One region of the Paenibacillus konkukensis genome, then DNA from elsewhere that is predicted to be linked to it. Evidence: riboswitches for the same ligand, from Rfam matches in the RefSeq annotation. Region 1 holds a riboswitch; each other region holds the start of a gene.
The links. Region 1 has a riboswitch for cyclic di-AMP ahead of SK3146_RS34825 (APC family permease). Riboswitches for the same ligand answer to the same signal wherever they lie in the genome.
Positions count from the first base shown of each region.

Region 2: linked by a shared signal. The riboswitch ahead of SK3146_RS20505 (C40 family peptidase) and the one ahead of SK3146_RS34825 (APC family permease) in region 1 are both predicted to bind cyclic di-AMP.
Region 3: linked by a shared signal. The riboswitch ahead of SK3146_RS27670 (TrkH family potassium uptake protein) and the one ahead of SK3146_RS34825 (APC family permease) in region 1 are both predicted to bind cyclic di-AMP.
Region 4: linked by a shared signal. The riboswitch ahead of SK3146_RS22770 (hypothetical protein) and the one ahead of SK3146_RS34825 (APC family permease) in region 1 are both predicted to bind cyclic di-AMP.

Region 1 is NZ_CP027059.1:7,942,346-7,946,556, forward strand. It holds gene SK3146_RS34815 (oligogalacturonate lyase family protein) at 105-1,307, shown strand; gene SK3146_RS34820 (hypothetical protein) at 1,424-1,972, shown strand; cyclic di-AMP (ydaO/yuaA leader) riboswitch at 2,264-2,403, shown strand; gene SK3146_RS34825 (APC family permease) at 2,507-4,211, shown strand, end outside.
Region 2 is NZ_CP027059.1:4,728,946-4,733,156, forward strand. It holds gene SK3146_RS20490 (SRPBCC family protein) at 1-145, shown strand, start outside; gene SK3146_RS20495 (STAS domain-containing protein) at 313-795, opposite strand; gene SK3146_RS20500 (NADPH-dependent FMN reductase) at 1,112-1,654, shown strand; gene SK3146_RS20505 (C40 family peptidase) at 2,073-2,540, opposite strand; cyclic di-AMP (ydaO/yuaA leader) riboswitch at 2,546-2,683, opposite strand; gene SK3146_RS20510 (hypothetical protein) at 3,126-3,941, opposite strand; gene SK3146_RS20515 (M1 family metallopeptidase) at 3,956-4,211, opposite strand, start outside.
Region 3 is NZ_CP027059.1:6,354,176-6,358,386, reverse strand. It holds gene SK3146_RS27680 (cation:proton antiporter) at 1-21, opposite strand, end outside; gene SK3146_RS27675 (potassium channel family protein) at 24-689, opposite strand; partial or broken gene SK3146_RS27670 (TrkH family potassium uptake protein) at 703-2,054, opposite strand; cyclic di-AMP (ydaO/yuaA leader) riboswitch at 2,118-2,273, opposite strand; gene SK3146_RS27665 (CPBP family intramembrane glutamic endopeptidase) at 2,531-4,162, shown strand.
Region 4 is NZ_CP027059.1:5,202,812-5,207,022, reverse strand. It holds gene kdpA (potassium-transporting ATPase subunit KdpA) at 1-1,570, opposite strand, end outside; gene kdpF (K(+)-transporting ATPase subunit F) at 1,733-1,786, opposite strand; gene SK3146_RS22770 (hypothetical protein) at 1,939-2,337, opposite strand; cyclic di-AMP (ydaO/yuaA leader) riboswitch at 2,464-2,620, opposite strand; cyclic di-AMP (ydaO/yuaA leader) riboswitch at 2,788-2,984, opposite strand; gene SK3146_RS22765 (response regulator transcription factor) at 3,227-3,829, opposite strand; gene SK3146_RS22760 (sensor histidine kinase) at 3,826-4,211, opposite strand, start outside.

The DNA.
Region 1 (4,211 bases):
TGCAATCCCCTCCGGGCACCGAAACAAAAAAGTGGCGTTGTCCGAAAAGAGACGATCCTATAATCTGGTTGTAGCAAGATCAGACTAATGAATGGGGTGGCACGATGAGTTCTAACGGAAAAGGGAAAACATGGCCTGCAGAATGGCGGGAGACCAAGGATCTGATTACAGGGCTTCCGATGAAACAGCTGACGAATTATATGGCGCACAGCTTCCATCTTTACTTTACGAATGACGGCTGGTACGACAACGGCACGAAGCTGCTGTTCGGGTCGGACCGGCTCAATGCCACGAATTTGTACAGTTTGGATTTGACGAACGGAGAGATTACCCAATTGACCGATTTTCCCGCCGGGACGGCCGTCGGGCTGCAAAACGCCTTTATTAATCCGAACGGCACGGAAGCGTATTTTACGAAAGACAAGCAGCTGCTCTCCATCCATCTGACGACGCTCGAAGAGAAGGTGCTGTATACGGCGCCGGATGGATTCAATCTCGGCAATCTGAGCTGTACCGCCGACGGGGCATGGGTATGCACCTGCATCAAAGAAGATTTGTCGGACCGGATTCCGACTTCGCTCGGCGCCGGATATATCGGCTTCGAAGAGACCGCGAGGGCCAAGCCTCATTGCAAAATCGTCAAAATTCCCGCTGCCGGCGGTGAATCGCAGATTATCCATGAAGATAAAGTCTGGATCGGGCACGTCAACACGTCGCCGACGCAGCCGCATCTGCTCAGCTTCTGTCACGAAGGCCCGTGGGATTTGGTCGACCACCGCATTTGGTGCCTGAATATCGAGACCGGCGAATATTGGAAAATCCGCCCATCGGAGGATAACGTCTTCGTAGGGCATGAATATTGGCATGCGGACGGAGTGACGATCGGCTATCACGGATATACCGAATCGCTCAGCAATAAGGACGGCAAGTTTATCGGCTCGACCAAATACGATAATACGGACAAGGTCGAAAGCGCCTTCCCGTTCCAAAACATGCACGTACACTCCAACGACGCTTCGCTGATCGTAGGGGACGGGCAGCAGACGAGCGCCTATCACGGAGATCAATTCCAGGATACGATCTGCCTGTGGAAAAACAATCAAGGCGTTCTGGAAGGTCCGCGCATTTTGTGCAGGCATCGCGGCAGCTTTCAAGCGCAGAAGCTGCATGTGCATCCGCGGTTCAGCCCCGACGGCAAGCAGGTGCTGTTTACGAGCGATATGACCGGATACGGGAATTTGTACTTGATCGACGTTCCGGATTTCGACAGCTTGCCGAAGCAGCCTTTACTGCCCGGCAGCCATTAACGCAGGCATCAGACAGCGCTTGCAAATCCCGTTATGGGACCGGCAGGACTGGACAACGGACGCAGGCTCCTTTACAGTAAAGAGTATAAACATCATATGACTAAAGGAGATTTGCAATGAAGAACAAACTGAAGGCGGCCGTTATGCCTGCGATAGCTCTCAGCCTTATGTTCCTGCTGCCTGCTGCGGCGGTAGAACCTTCGGCGAGCGAGCGTCAGCAGCTTGCGCTGCCCAGCGAGATGGCCTTTTCCATTCCTATGAACAATTTCTGCAGCACCGAACAAAATATGGACTTCGCGCTGCAGCTGTCCAACACTTCCGCATCGCCTGCGCAAATTACGCTGCATTTGTATCAGCAGGACGGCAGCGAATTCAAAGAAGAGGGCTCGTCTTACCGCGATATCGGTTCGACGCTGGTCCCGGGGAAAGCCGCGAGCTTACCAGGCCATGCGACAGGGCTGTACCATATTAATTTCGGTAATCACAAACAGTGCAACGAACGCGTCTATATGGGCACGGTGGAAGTGAATACCGGAACGGCGTCCCTCTTGGCAAGCGGTTGGGTCAGCAATAACGGTGCGTTCCAGAACATCGTCGTTAACGAGAATAAAACATTCGACCTGTCGGCTCCGGCCGTGAAGACCGAGACGACAACTTCTCCGTAAACGATGCCGAAATTACATAAAATGTAAATATATGATATACTTGAACCCGGAAGCATCGATAGCGTCCTTAACAGACCCTATCATGCTTCTTTTTTTCGCCGAATCCCCTGTCGAAAAAGGAAATGTCAAGTCGCGATTCCAAATCGGCGTTTGCTCAAGAAAATTCATGCGATGATCCATGTCAATGAAGCTGGCGGCAGGCTGTCAGATTTTTTGACTTATAATCGCGCAATTCGGCAGTTTCAATTCATTTACTTAAGGAAATAAAAGAAGTATCATACGATTCATGAAAAAAATTTAACGCTGAGTTTTCTTAGGAAAAACGGGGGAACCAACCGATTTTGGGGTGAATCTATCGTTCGACGATGGAAGAGCGCTCTTCTCACGCTCTAACCCGCCAGCTAACCTCGTAGGCGCTTCTGGGAAGGAAAAATGCACAGGCGTTTATCCTTGTGTATTTTTTTGTTTTTGGGCATAGTAAGAACGCCTTATTTTTCTTGAAGATGAACTTTCAGCCAAATTGAGGGTGTAATCATGACATCGGATTCTATCAAGAGAATCGTATTTGGACGACCGCTCAAATCCAATGAGCTGGAGCAGGAGAAAATGCCGGTATGGAAAGCGCTGCCGATTCTTTCTTCCGACGCGCTATCCTCCGTAGCCTACGGCACCGAGCAAATTCTGCTTGCCTTGGCCGTATTCGGAGCCGCAGCTTTTGCGTATTCGCTGCCCATTGCCGTCGGAATTATCATCCTGATCACGCTGCTGGTCGTCAGCTATCGTCAAGTGATCGACGCATATCCCGGCGGGGGCGGGGCCTATATGGTGTCGAAGGAAAATCTCGGGGTCCCGTTCGGGCGGCTGACGGGCGTGTCGTTGTTAATCGATTATACGTTAACGGTAGCGGTATCCGTATCGGCCGGCGTTCAGGCGATCACCTCCGCTTTTCCGGTCACTATCCCATATATCGTGCCGATCGCGCTGCTCCTTGTCTGGATTATGGTCTGGCTCAACTTGCGGGGAACTTCCGAATCCGGCACGGTGTTCGCTTTCCCGACGTATTTCTTTATTCTGTGCGTACTGGTGCTGATCGGAAAAGGCGCCTTTGATCTTATTACCGGCTCCGAGCATGTCAGGGAATCCCAGCTGATTCCTACATCGATGCCGGCGGGCTTAACGCTGTTCGTACTGCTTAAGGCGTTCTCGTCAGGCTGTTCGGCGGTGACGGGCATCGAGGCGATCTCCGATGCGGTGCCGCATTTCAAAACCCCGTCCCAGGCGAATGCCAAACGAACGCTCGTATCGCTCGGCACGCTGCTGGCCATTATATTTGGCGGGATTACCGTTCTAACGATCGCTTACGGCATCGCTCCCGACCCGAAGGGGCATACTTCCGTTCTGTCGATGGTCACGGAGCATGCTTTCGGCCGCGGATGGATGTATTACGCCACGCAAATCGCGACGATGATGATTTTGACGTTGGCGGCCAACACCAGCTTCAACGGTTTTCCGATATTGGCCTCCATTATGGCTGTCGATAAAAATTTTCCGAGAATGTTCGCCAACCGCGGGGACCGCTTATCGTTCCATTTCGGCATCGTCACTCTGGGCGTGCTGGCCAGTCTGCTGCTGATCATCTTCAAGGGAAAGACCGATGCGCTGATTCCGCTGTATGCGATCGGAGTATTTCTTTCGTTTACGCTGGCGCAAAGCGGGCTCGTTCGCAAATGGCTGCGCGAGAAGCAGAAGGGCTGGCAGGGGAAGCTGGCGATCAACGGGCTCGGCGCTATCGTCTCCTTCGCGGTGCTGATTATTTTTTGCGTGACCAAATTTGCCCAAGGCGCCTGGATCGTGATCGTGCTTACTCCTGTGCTGCTGTGGTTTATTACCCAAATTTACGAGCACTATGAAGATGTGGCCAAACAGCTGCGCTTCGATCTGGGAGAACCGCTGCCGCATAAAGAATCGATCATCATCGTTCCTATCGCGGGCATTCACCGGGTCGTGGCCTCGACCATCTCCTATGCGAAGACGCTGTCGCCCAATGTGATCGCATTCTATGTGTCCTACTCGGACGAGGACGAAGACCGGATGGAGGAAAAATGGGAGCAGTGGAACCCGGGAGTGCGGCTCGTCATCTTCAAATCGCGCTACCGGACGCTGATCAAGCCCTTGGTCGATTTCATCGCCCGCATCGATGCGCATGTGCAGGAGAAGCAGACGATTATGGTGCTGCTGC
Region 2 (4,211 bases), 3.2 Mb from region 1:
GGGCAGCACCAAGGTGACGCTGATCAACGATCAATGGCCGGAGAATCATCCTTCTTACGAGAATACCAAAGAGAGCTGGCCGATGATTCTCAGCAATATCAAATCGTATGTGGAGACAGGTAAAACGCTCGATTTCGGCTGGTAAACCGAAGCGAACAAACTGAGGCTGCCGGAATAAAGGAAGAGCCCCGCGTAGGGGAAGGGATAGGGCTGTAATAAGCTGAAAGCGGCTTAGTGCAGCCTTTTTTGCGTGTTTAACGCGTAACATAAATCATAAGTTCGATTTGATCCAAGAAGCTAAGTTAACTAGGGCTAGAAAGTAATCCGCGCTGCCTTCGGTACGGCATGGGGGTTATCCGAACTGCTTACGCGCTGCTCAATAGCGTATTCGTCGGGATAGATCATTATATAGCGGGTTATCCCGACGAGGCGAAACAAGGCTCCGCATGACGGATGCAAACCGTGGGCAAACACCCGCGAACCGTCGTCCGTAACGGCCCGGGCCAAGCGAACAAGCACGGACAGGCCGCCGCTGTCGACATACCCGACTTTTTGAAAATTGATAATCAGCGTCGTAGATCCGCCTCTTAATCGGGTTCGCTCATCGCGATAGGTCAGCAAATCGGCTTCGGCTTCCGCTGTTACATTCCCGCGAAGCTCCAAGACGAGCGAGGTTTTCGAATGCTTGCCTTGGATCAAGAGCGGGCTGTCGTTATGCGGGAGCTTCTTGTCTTCGGGAGATCTCCCGCCAGAGCTTGACGCTTCCTTGCCGGCGAATGCGGCATTCTCCAGCAAGAACTGCTTCGTTTCCGGAAGAGGCTGGCTTCCCAGCTCGTACTTAAGCTTTCTTGGCTGGTTCCTGCTCGGAGTCGTTACGTTCGGTATCGGGTTGATTTGGATAATTCCGTATTTTTACGCGGCTCCGGCCGCTTGACTCTCTCATTAACGTGACGGTTTATAATGAAGCGATCCGCCGAGGGAGAATTGGAACGGATTAAGCGGTCGCCTGTGTAGAGGGATTCTCCAAGAGCGAGTGGATATCTCTATCGACCGCAGGCCACGAATGAATCACTATACTTTTAGAGGCGGGAAAAGAAGGAGGTATTTCAAAGTGACGAACATTGTAACGATTTCCGGCAGCCTGCGTAAACAGTCATGGAATACGGCGCTGCTGAAGGCTTGCGCGGCGTTGGCGCCGGAAGGGATGAAGCTGTCGTTATATGAAGGGATAGGAGACTTGCCGCATTTTAACCCGGAAATGGATGGGGATGAGGCGGTTGCAGCCGTCGTATCTTGGCGGGAAGCGCTTCGCGCAGCCGATGCCGTCCTTGTCTGCACGCCGGAGTACGCCGCGGGAGTTCCGGGAAGTCTCAAAAACGCCTTGGATTGGATCGTATCGTCCGGGGAGTTCCTCGGCAAACCGACTGCGGTTATCAGCGCTTCTCCGTCTGCTGCGGGCGGCGAGAAGGCGCACGCTTCGCTGCTGCTGACGCTCAATATAATGAGCGCCCGCATTCCGGACGGGGCTTCGCTGCGAATCCCGTTCATCAGTAAAAAGCTGGATGCACAAGGAGGCCTCACCGACCCGGATATGGAAAAGGATCTTCGGCTTCTGCTTAACGCATTAAGCGATGCCGTTTCGAGTCCGCAGTAAGGCGATGCCGGCGCCCTCGAGTGTCTGTCCGAACGGCTGCACCGCCTGAGGCAGAGTGGTGACGGCATCCCGTTGCCACCCCGTTCGGGGGCCTTTACCTTCTTTACTGCAGGGGGATTTCAAAGGCAGCCGTACCTTAGTGGGAAACGCTAGGATCATGTCTTAGTACCTCCTAATAAAAAATGCTTCCAAAATGGAGTTATTCTAGCTATAATGAAGAAAAGCTCCTATTCGGAGCTTTGCCAACGAAGTGTGGTCCTGCGTAAGAAGCAGCCTGTCATACCGTTAAGGACCGCCTCCAGAGCGAGCTAGCGCAAAGGCATACTTTAACGAAAAAAAAGCCCTTAAGGCTTGTCCGGCACGTGGGGCGTGACGGAAACAAACGCTTAAGGGCTGCATGAAGGAACCACTCGAAATATTACTTGTCGGTCATCACTTGCTGATACTGGTCGTCCGACAAAATGCGCTTTGCGGTTACGAAGCGTTTCGTATAGTACGAGTCGCTAAGCTTGGTTACCGTAACGCCTTTGTTTGTCGCGGAATGGTAGAACTTACCGTCCCCGACGTAGATGCCGACATGAGAGATTCCTTTGCCATCCGTGTTATAAAACACGAGATCGCCAGGGCGAAGATCATCTTGGGCTACTGTCGTACCGATTTCTGCTTGTCCTTTTGACGTGTGAGGCAAGTCGATATCGAATTTTGCGAAAACAAAGGAAGTGTAGCCTGAGCAGTCGAAGCCCTTCGTCGTGGTTCCTGCCCACTTATAAGGCACTCCAAGTTCTTCGTTCACGGCTTGACTTAGCGGCGTTTCCGCAAAAGCGCTTCCTGCTTGAAAGCTGCAAAACAGTGCCACAGATACGGCAAATCCAAACAACTTCTTCAAAAGAAATAGTCCCCTTCCGGTGCCTACGAGGTTAGCTTAAGGGTTCGGTTGAAGGTTCCCTATGATCACTTTAAGACGAGATCAATTCACCCGGGTCTGGATCCCCCGTTTCCCAATCTGTGGAAATTCGGCAATATGTACGATTTTTTTGAGTCGAATACAATATTTCGATGAAAACCGCATTTTTCCTTCCGCTGTCACAAAAAATTCACAATTAATGCGTATTTTTTGAAACCTTTTAGAGTCGAACCATGAACATACAATAAATGTAAGGGTTTTCCTTGGGGAATGAACGAAAATTTCGCTGCAGAGGCAAGGGGAGACAGAAGAGGTTTCGACAAATGCCGATAGACTTTGACAAAAGGAAGAATGAGAAGCTAGGGGCGTTTTGCGAAGGCCTATGGATATAGGCCCTAAGGCACTGGATTTTGTAAGGGGATAGGCATGTCCGGAACATACCGGAGCTATTTTGATGCGATAAAATAAAAAAACCTTCCTTCATCACTGTAATTGTGATTCGGGAAGGTTTTTCTTACGTTCGGTCGCAGGCTCGCGCCGGGAGGCGATTGCCGGATGGCCGGAGCTCTATTCGCTCTTGGCGCTCCACAGGGCATACTGCGTCGAGATAGCCCATAGCTTGCAGAACATATGGATCAATCGGTACACCTGATAGCCGAGCAGGGCGAGAAAGCCGGTCCAGATCATAGCGGAGGCCATAACGGCCGTGGACACGGCCAAGATGACGATGAGCAGAGCTGCCGCAAGCACCAGGATCGGGAACAGATTGCGCAGGAGAAGTGTTAGAGCGAAAAGCGACGATTTGCCGCTGATCCGCCCGAACTGCAAATACATGAAGACCGTCTGCATGAGGAAGGTATACACTCCGTAGGCGATGAGCAGCGGCAGCACTTCCTGCGCGATGGCATAGATGGTGGCGTGTTTGCCGTAAATATCGACAGTCTTGGGTACGAGCCAATACAGAGGCGCAAGCTGCAAAGCGATCTGAAGGACGTACAGGAGGAAGAAGGGGAGGGCGAACTCCCTCATGCCCTGTACGAAGCGGTAGCCGGCGTTCAATTCGGTATGCTGCAGGGAGTAGTACACCCCGGCGTTAAGCAGCGGGCTCAGCAGCATGCGTGCGATAAGCAGGCACAATCCCCATCCGACATAGCTGTCGATAAGATCGGTCTTCATCAGCTGAAACTGTCCTTCGATCCAGAACATGTGGACGGCTTGCCGTTCCAGCTCCGGGCCCGGGTAGCGGTGGAGCAGGGGAACAATGATCGAGCGGATCATTTCATAGAGCGCCAGTCCCCACAATAAATTGTAGATGAATAAGGTGCAAACGACGAATGGCTGGTTCCAGGTCAGATGCCAACCGTTTTTTACCGTTTTCCACATAGGTACCGTTCACCTCACCATGCGACCCATCCGAATAAGGTCTCGATTAATTTGACGACTCCCAGATTCCAGCGAATCGACAGCTTGGAATCGACATTCGTTTTCATAAAGCTGTTAATTCGTTTGTTCTCCAGCACGATGGAATGCTGCGAATCGACGACCGCATAATCCAGCGGAGCCGTATGGTTCAGCTTGAACAGCACATCCGCGTCGATGCCGTCCCATGTTTTATCGATCTGCGAGCCGTCGGCGAAATGGAAACGGATCGGG
Region 3 (4,211 bases), 1.6 Mb from region 1:
CTCTGCGGCTTCATTGTTCATAGTTATAAATTGATAACTTCGCTCTCGAAGGATTCGATTTGATCGTTCGTTCCGATAATGACCATAACGTCCTGTTCTTCCAGCATGTCCGCCGCGCTAGGGGCGATGATGACGCCGTGCTTCTTGTTGATCGCCACGACGCTGCAGCCGTACTTGGCCCGCGGGTCCAAATCTTTCAAGCACCGTCCTGACAGCCGTTTGGGCACGGACAGCTCGACGATCGTATAGTCGTTGGACAGCTCGATGTAATCGAGCAAATTCGGCGAGACCAGCTGATGCGCGACCCGAATTCCCATATCCCGCTCCGGAAAAATCACCCGGTCGACGCCGATCTTCTGCAGCACCTTGCCGTGCAGCTCGGAAAGCGCCTTGGTAACGACCGTCTTGACGCCGATATCCTTCAGCAGAATCGCGGTCAAAATGCTGGCTTGAATGTCGTCGCCGATCGCCACGATAGCGCAGTCGAAATTGCGGATGCCGAGCGATCTCAGCACGTCCTCGTCCGTCGAATCGGCCGTCACGACATGCGTCAGCGTGTCGCTCATCTCGTCGACGGCTTCCTCGTCCTTATCGATGCCCAGCACCTCGTACCCCAAATTGATCAATTCCTTCGCCAGAGAAGAGCCGAATCTGCCCAGCCCGATGACGACATACTGACTACGTTTCATTGTTTTTGTACCCCTATCCAATCGTAATTTTCCCTTCCGGGTATCTATACAGCTCTTTTTCCGTTTTCGGTCCGAGCGCGTATGCCAACGTAAGCGGCCCCAAGCGGCCGGCAAACATCATCAAACTGATCAATATTTTGCCGACGAGGCTCAAATCGGTCGTCATTCCCATCGTGAGACCGACGGTGCCGAAAGCCGAGGTCACTTCGAACAAAATCATCAGAAACGGGTGCCCCTCCGTCGTCGACAAAATCATCGCGACGAACACGACGAGGAATAGAGCGATCATCGTCAGCGTGATGGCTTTCAAAATCCGGTCTTTACCGAGGCGGTAACGGAACAGCACGATGTCCTCTTTCCCGCGCACCATGGCGATCATCGCGCCGATCAGCGTCGTGAAGGTGGTCGTCTTGATCCCTCCCCCGTCGAGCCCGGCGAAGCCCCGATGAACATCAGGATGATCATGAAAAATTGCGTCGCCTGGCGCAAGCTGCCGAGATCGACGGTATTGGCTCCCGCCGTCCGCGGCGTCACCGACTGGAAGAAGGCGGCCCATATTTTGCCTGACCAGCTCAGCGAGCCCAGCGTCTTGGCATTGCTGTATTCAAATATATAAATGACCAGGGCGCCGGCGATAATCAGCGCACCGGTTGCGCTAAGCACTACTTTGGAATGGAGCGACAGCCGCTTGCGCTTTTTGAACTCCAGCAGATCCGACATGACGACGAAGCCGATGCCGCCCAGCACGATAAGCCCCATTGTGACGAGGTTGACGACCGGATCGCCCACGAATGAGGTTAAGCTGCTGAACGGTCCGTTAACCGAACCGAACAAATCGAAGCCTGCGTTATTGAAAAACGATATCGCATGCCAGAAGCCGAAATAAATGCCCTTGGCAGGCCCTAACTGCAGCGACCAGCGAATCGAGAAAATAATGGCGCCGACCAGCTCGATGGTCAGCGAATACCGGATCACTTTGCGGATCAGCCGCACGATCCCCTCCATGCTTCCCTGATTCAACGACTCCTGCAAAACGAGCCGTTCCTTGAGAGAAATTCGTTTTTTCAGCGCAAAAGCAAACAGCGTCGCCATCGACATAAATCCGAGCCCTCCGACCTGGATCAGCGCGATAATGACGATCTGTCCGAACTTGGAAAAAAACGTGCCCGTATCCACGACGACCAGCCCCGTAACACAAGTCGCCGAAGTAGCCGTAAAGAAAGCGTCGAGAAATGGCAGCGGCTCTCCGGAGGCGGAGGCGACCGGCAGCGAGAGCAGCGCGGCGCCGATCAAAATGATGGCGGCGAAACCGATCACGAGAATTTGCGGCGGAGTCAGCTCGATTTTTTTTATGGCGGATGTCATATTTCACCTCGGCGAATGTTTTAGGGCAACAAAAAAAGACACTGGAAACCCAATGTCATCATAATAGGTTCCTGCGATAGCCTACGAGGTTAGCTGACGGATTCGGGTCACAGCACCCTATCGTTTCCATTGCGATGTTTCGTCGGCAATGGAATCGAATTCACCCCTTACTGCAAATGGTTCCCCCGTTTTCGATAAGAAATTCGGCTTCGTATTCAATTGATATGAATTATAATGTTCTTTCATTATAAGTACAAAGTCGCTTTGGCTCGAAATCAAACGATAAACAAGTCAATACTTGACCTGGCATGAAGCGGGGGAAGCCTCCGCGCTGCTTTTCAGCGTTTTGCCCCTCGTAGCTCGTAATTTCATTGGATTTCCGCTGTGCATCTATGCTAAGTTTAATGAATACAATGTACTTATATTCCATACCCTTTTCACAATATCGCCCATTCTACGGTAAGGAGAATTTCATAGTGAAACCAATTGCGGAATCTTCTCTGCTGAAATTGGCAGTTTTCGGAATCATCCTCTATTTGGCCGTCCTGTTCGGCTCCTCTTGGCTGCATCCGGAGGATGCCGCGGAAACCGGCGAGTCGCTGCCGAAGGTGACCAAGCAGCAGGCGGCGGACGCAGCCGTCCGATTCGTACGCGACCGCTTTTCCCTTGCGGAAGACTATGCGGCGAGCACGCTGTTCCAGTCCCACTCGGACCGCAGCGGATATTTGCAGAAGGAGCAGCTGCTGGAAACTTATCTGAAAAGCTATCCGGACTACCCGATCGACTATTTCGAAGTCGAAATTAACGAGAACGGCACAGGGAAAACCTACTATGTAGATGTGGATTTCGCGAATCTGCGCATCCTCGGCTGGTCGGCCTTCACCTCCCCGGCGGCGAAGCGGCAGACCGTCTCGTCCGAAGCCTCCGATCCGCGGGAGGCGGCCGAGCGGACGATGGCGGAGCAGGGGTATTCGCCCGCCGACTTTAGCGAGGCAAGCCCGCTCGACCCCGAAGACCGGCAAAAAACGTCGGCGCTCGGCACCGGTTTCGTCTACATAAGCAAAAGCAAGCAAATCGGCGAAGCCAGGCTGCGGCTGCTCCTGGCCGTATCCGAAGGAAAGACGACCGCGTTCCATGCCGACTTCGGCATTCCCGCCTCGTTCAAGAGCTGGCAGGACGAGCAGAACGACAATGCTTCCACGATGACGCGCATCAGCATGCTGGCTTCGCTCCTGATGGCGGCGGCGGCTCTGGTCGTCGTGATTCGCTACCGCAGGCAAATCACCTTCCGCCGCGGTCTGTTTCTGACCGCCTCGTTTCTGGCTATCTACATCACGAACAATTTCAACATGATTCCGGCGCTGCGAACGATGCACTCGAACGGACCGTCGCAGTGGGAGGCGACGTTCAATCTGTGGTTTCTGAACATTGTCATCGCGCTGATGGCCGTCAGCGTCTACTTCTCCTTCTTGGCGGGCAGGCATATGTGGAAGCGGCGCGGCTGGATCACCTGGCCGGTATGGGCTAACGACGGCTTCGGACGCCATGCAAGAAGCGCTATGTTCCGCGGCTATCTGCTGTGCCTGTTCATTCTCGGCATTCAGCAGACGCTCTACTTTATTGCCGGCGAATATTTCGACGTCTGGGCTGTCAACGATCCGTCAGACTCCGTGCTGAATATGACGGTGCCCGGCCTGTTCCCGCTGATGGCGTGGGCCGCGGCGATTTCCGAGGAAGCGGTCTACCGGCTGTTCGGCATCGCCATTTTCCTGAAGCTGGTCAGAAACCGCTTCGCGGCGGTATTGATCCCAGGCATGATTTGGGCGCTAAGCCATACGCAGTATCCGATTTATCCCGTTTATACGCGATTTATCGAAGTGACGATCATCGGCCTTATCTTCGGCTATGCCTTCCTGAAATACGGGTTTATGACCGTGCTGTTCGCTCATGCGTCGATGGACAGCATTCTAATGGGGCTGTCGCTGTTCGACGGGGAGCATTGGACGATCAGCACAATCGGCTTGTTTTATATCGTCTTCCCCGCTTTGATCGGCTGGGCGGCTTATTGGCTCCACGCAAGGCTGAGGCGTTCTTTTAAAAAAACCTAGCTTCTCCGCTCCTTTTTCACCTTGATACGGCTCTAATGCGGAACAAAGA
Region 4 (4,211 bases), 2.7 Mb from region 1:
TATCCGTACGGAACGTCCCCAACGTTTCCGGCACCCATTGCTTGCTTGCCAACGAGCCGGCAACGGCTAACAAAGCGATCATGGAAATGTACCGGCCCAGCAGCATGACAATCCCGGTGGATATATTCCAGAACGGCGTGTTGTCGCCCAGCCCTTCGAAGCCCGAGCCGTTATTGGCGGCCGATGAGGCATATTCGTACAGCACCTGAGTAATCCCGTGAAAGCCCGGATTCGAGATCGCCGCCTTGCCCAGCTCCGCCGCCAAGGCGATGCCCGTCGGGGCAAGAATGATGAGCGGATGCGCCAGAATAGCTATAGCGATCAGCTTCATTTCGCGCGGTTCTATCTTGCGTCCCAGAAACTCCGGCGTCCGGCCAACCATCAATCCGGCGAGGAAAACGGCCAGCATCGCGTACATAAGCATATTCACCAGTCCGACGCCTTTGCCGCCAAAGACGCAATTCAGCATCATAAGCGCCAGCGGCGTAATGCCTCCGAGCGGCGTCAGCGTATCGTGCATATTATTGACCGAGCCTGTGGTAGCTGCTGTCGTAACCGTGGTGAACAATGCCGATTGCGCGATGCCGAAGCGCACCTCCTTGCCCTCCATGCTGCCTTGGGACGCGTCGATTCCCAGTCTGTTCAAAACCGGATTGCCTGCCGACTCCGCAGCGTATACCAGCGACAGAAACAGCAGAAACAAAATCATCATCGCCGAAAAAATAACCCATCCCTGCTTGCGGTTCCGTGCAAACAGCCCGTACGTATAAGGAAGCGCAGCGGATAACGACCACATCGATAAAATTTCAATCACATTCGTTAAAGCGCTCGGATTTTCGAACGGATGCGCCGAGTTCACGCCGAAGAAGCCGCCTCCGTTCGTTCCGAGATGCTTGATCGCCTCAAGCGAAGCTACCGGCCCGATCGCTATATGCTGCTCGCCGCCTTCGAGCGTATTCACCGTCAGCGCAGGCTGCAGCGTCTGCGGAACCTGAAGCGCTACAAGCGTCAGCGTTACGATGAGCGCCAGCGGAAAAAACACCCGCACATGCGCCTTCACGAAATCTTCGAAAAAGTTGCCGATTCTTTCGCCTCTGCTTGTCACGCCCCGCACGAACGCAATGGCGACGCATAGCCCCGTCGCCGCCGACGTAAACATCATCATCGTGATGACAGCCATTTGCGAAAAGTACGACAAGCCCGTTTCCCCGCTGTAATGCTGGAGATTCGTGTTCGTCATGAAGCTGATGACGGTATTGAAGGCAAGTGTCTGCTCCATATTGCCGATACCGTTCGGGTTGAGCGGCAGCAAAGTTTGCAGTCTAAGAATCAAGTAACCGGCTCCTACCAGAACAATATTCGTCACAATAAAGCTTAGCCCGTACATCTTCCAAGTCATGCCTGAACGGTTTTTCAATCCGGTAACGGCATAGATCGCTTTTTCTATCGGGGCGAACCAGCGATCCGTGCGGTTCGCTTCATTGGAGAAGACATGATATAAATACGTTCCCAACGGTTTGACGAGCAAGATCAAGATGACGATAACAATCGCGATCTGCAGTATTCCCATGTTTTTTTCCTCCTAAGAGCTTTTCTCCCCGGATTTCTTGAATGGCTAGCCCTTGAAAGGATTGAAATCCGGAGACAAAGGCGACAGCTTACGCTTCTCCAGATTGCCTTCGCTTAGCGAAGTCTGCTTTTTCACCATGCTTCTAGAGCTTTTCGCTCCCTCTCAAAATTTTTCCGGATGAATCAGGGCGTACGCCAAGTACACGAACAAGAACATCGTGACGGCAGCGACCAATATCATTTGCTATCGCCTCCCGTTTCCGCAACGACCCGGCCGCACCAGGTCATAAAGCCATAGAACAGCCCGTACATAGCCGCGAGCATCGCAATCATGCATATATCCAGCATAGGAACGCCTCCAGCGTTTGTTTATTCGATTAAAAAAGAAACATCTTGGCTTGAAGTATGGATGACATGGTCTGCGCCAAGTCCACGATACACCAGCCTCGGATTCATATGACGAGTAATGACGTAAATATCTTTGGAAGTCCACGTGCGGCATATTTGAATGAGCCGGCAGCACAGATTTAACGAGCTTTCGAACAGGAACACCCGTCCGATCGGCAGCTCAGGCAAAAGCCAAGACTCGCATTCCGAGGTGTCTACCCGTATAAAATGCTTGACACCCAGCTTACGGAGCCTCCCTGCTTCCGCTCGGCTGTTCGTGATCGCCGCAAACGGGATTCCTTTCGCCAAAAGCAGCCGGACGAAGCTTTCGCCGGTTTTATTAGGCGCCGATACGAGTATGAACTCTTGCACGGCAATCATCTTTTTCTCCTCCTATTCTCTCAAGAGAAGGCAGACAAATAAAAAGAAGCCTGCGAAAAGAGGGGTCTCTTCTCGCGGCTTCTTTGGAAAGCACAGCAAACACAGCTGTGCAAGCACACGATCATCGTTGCCTCTCTCGGTACGCTGACGAGGTTAGCTGTCGGATTCGGGCGTGAGAGTCGCCCTACCCAGCGCATGTCGGCTGGGATTCACCCCATGGGCCTGCCAAGGCCCTTTGGTTCCCCCGCTCCCTGTTTATTCAGGGATTAAGCGTTATAACTGCTTATCGGTCTGATGAAAAAAACTCGATTCATTTTTCCAAAAAACAATTCCATTTTTCACAAATGGGCGCAAAAAAACCACAGAGGCTTGGGAGCCTTGTGGCCGTTTAAACGATCACAAGCTTCATCATCCTCTCTCCATTAGACCATCGTCTTCAACAACCAAGAAGCCGATGTCCTTCCACGCTGACGAGGTTAGCTGTCGGATTCGGGCGGTGAGAGTCGCCCTACCTGCGGATGCAAGCTAGCTTTGCATCGCGCTAGGATTCACCCCGGCATCGATATTTCCGGCTCTCACACCGAAAAATACCGCTGCAATGGTTCCCCCGCTTTCCCTGAATAAGGGAAATTAAGCGATCAGAATTTGGAAACTTTGTTTTTTCAAATCATGAATTGTATATTACGCCTGTTGCAGGCTGCTGTAAAGAACAGCCGACAGACCTATGCGGCGAATTTCAACGAACGAATAGGATGGCAGCGCTTACTTCCATCCTGATCTTCATATAACTGCTTCCCGCTCACTCTATCTTCGTTTTACGCAATTTGGAGCGGCTTGTTTCCCGCTGGTCTTCCCCCTTAAGGGAATGCAGTTAAAACGAAAACGGCCGCTACTTGAGCCAGCCGTTTTTCTCCGCTATGCTGATCGCGTCGATCCGGTTTTTCGCCTCCAATTTCTGCATAATTTCCGATATATAATTTCGCACCGTTCCGCCGGAAAGAAACAGCGATTTGGCGATCTCGCCCGCCGACAAGCCTTCGGCAACCAGCCTAAGCACCTCCCGCTCCCGTTCGGTCAGCGGATTCTCCGCCTCCCAGAACGTAAGCGACAGCTCGGGGCTAATCGCCCGGCCCCCGGCATGGACTTTGCGCAGCGCCTCGCCCAGTTCGTCGATCGGCGAATCCTTGAGCAAGAAGCCGTGAACGCCCGCTTTGATCGCCCGCTGAAAATAACCGGAGCGGGAGAAGGTCGTCAGGATGACGATGCGGCAAGGATGCCCCTGCTCCTTCAGCCGCTCGGCGACATCGAGCCCTGTCATACGCGGCATTTCAATATCCATGATGCACAGATCGGGTCCCAGCTCCAGAATCAGCCGCATCGCCTCTTCCCCGTTCTCGGCCTGCCCGATCACTTCCACATCGTCCTCCAAGTCCAGCAGCGCGCTAAGCGCTCCCCGCAGCATCCCTTGGTCCTCTGCAATTATCACTTTCATTGCGCGTTCTCCCCCGATTTCTGATGTTTGACGATTTTGGGCACGGTGAACGTTACGGTCGTTTCTTGTCCTTCCTCCGCTTGAAACGTCAGCTTGCCGTCGATCAAGTCCAGCCGTTCCTTCATCCCCAGCAGTCCCCGCCCGGAAGAGGGGGTAGGACAGGAGGCGCGCCGCAATCCTTCTCCATTATCGCTTACCGTCACCGTAATCCCGCTGTCGTCTTCATGTAAGGCGATGCGGCAGAGCGAAGCCTTGCTGTGCTTCACCACATTGGTCACGGCCTCGCGCAGACACATCCCCAATATATTTTGAATGAGCGGCGAAGCATCCAGTCCGGCGAAATCCCCTTCGGTCTCGACCCCGATTCGGGCCGCGGCCAATA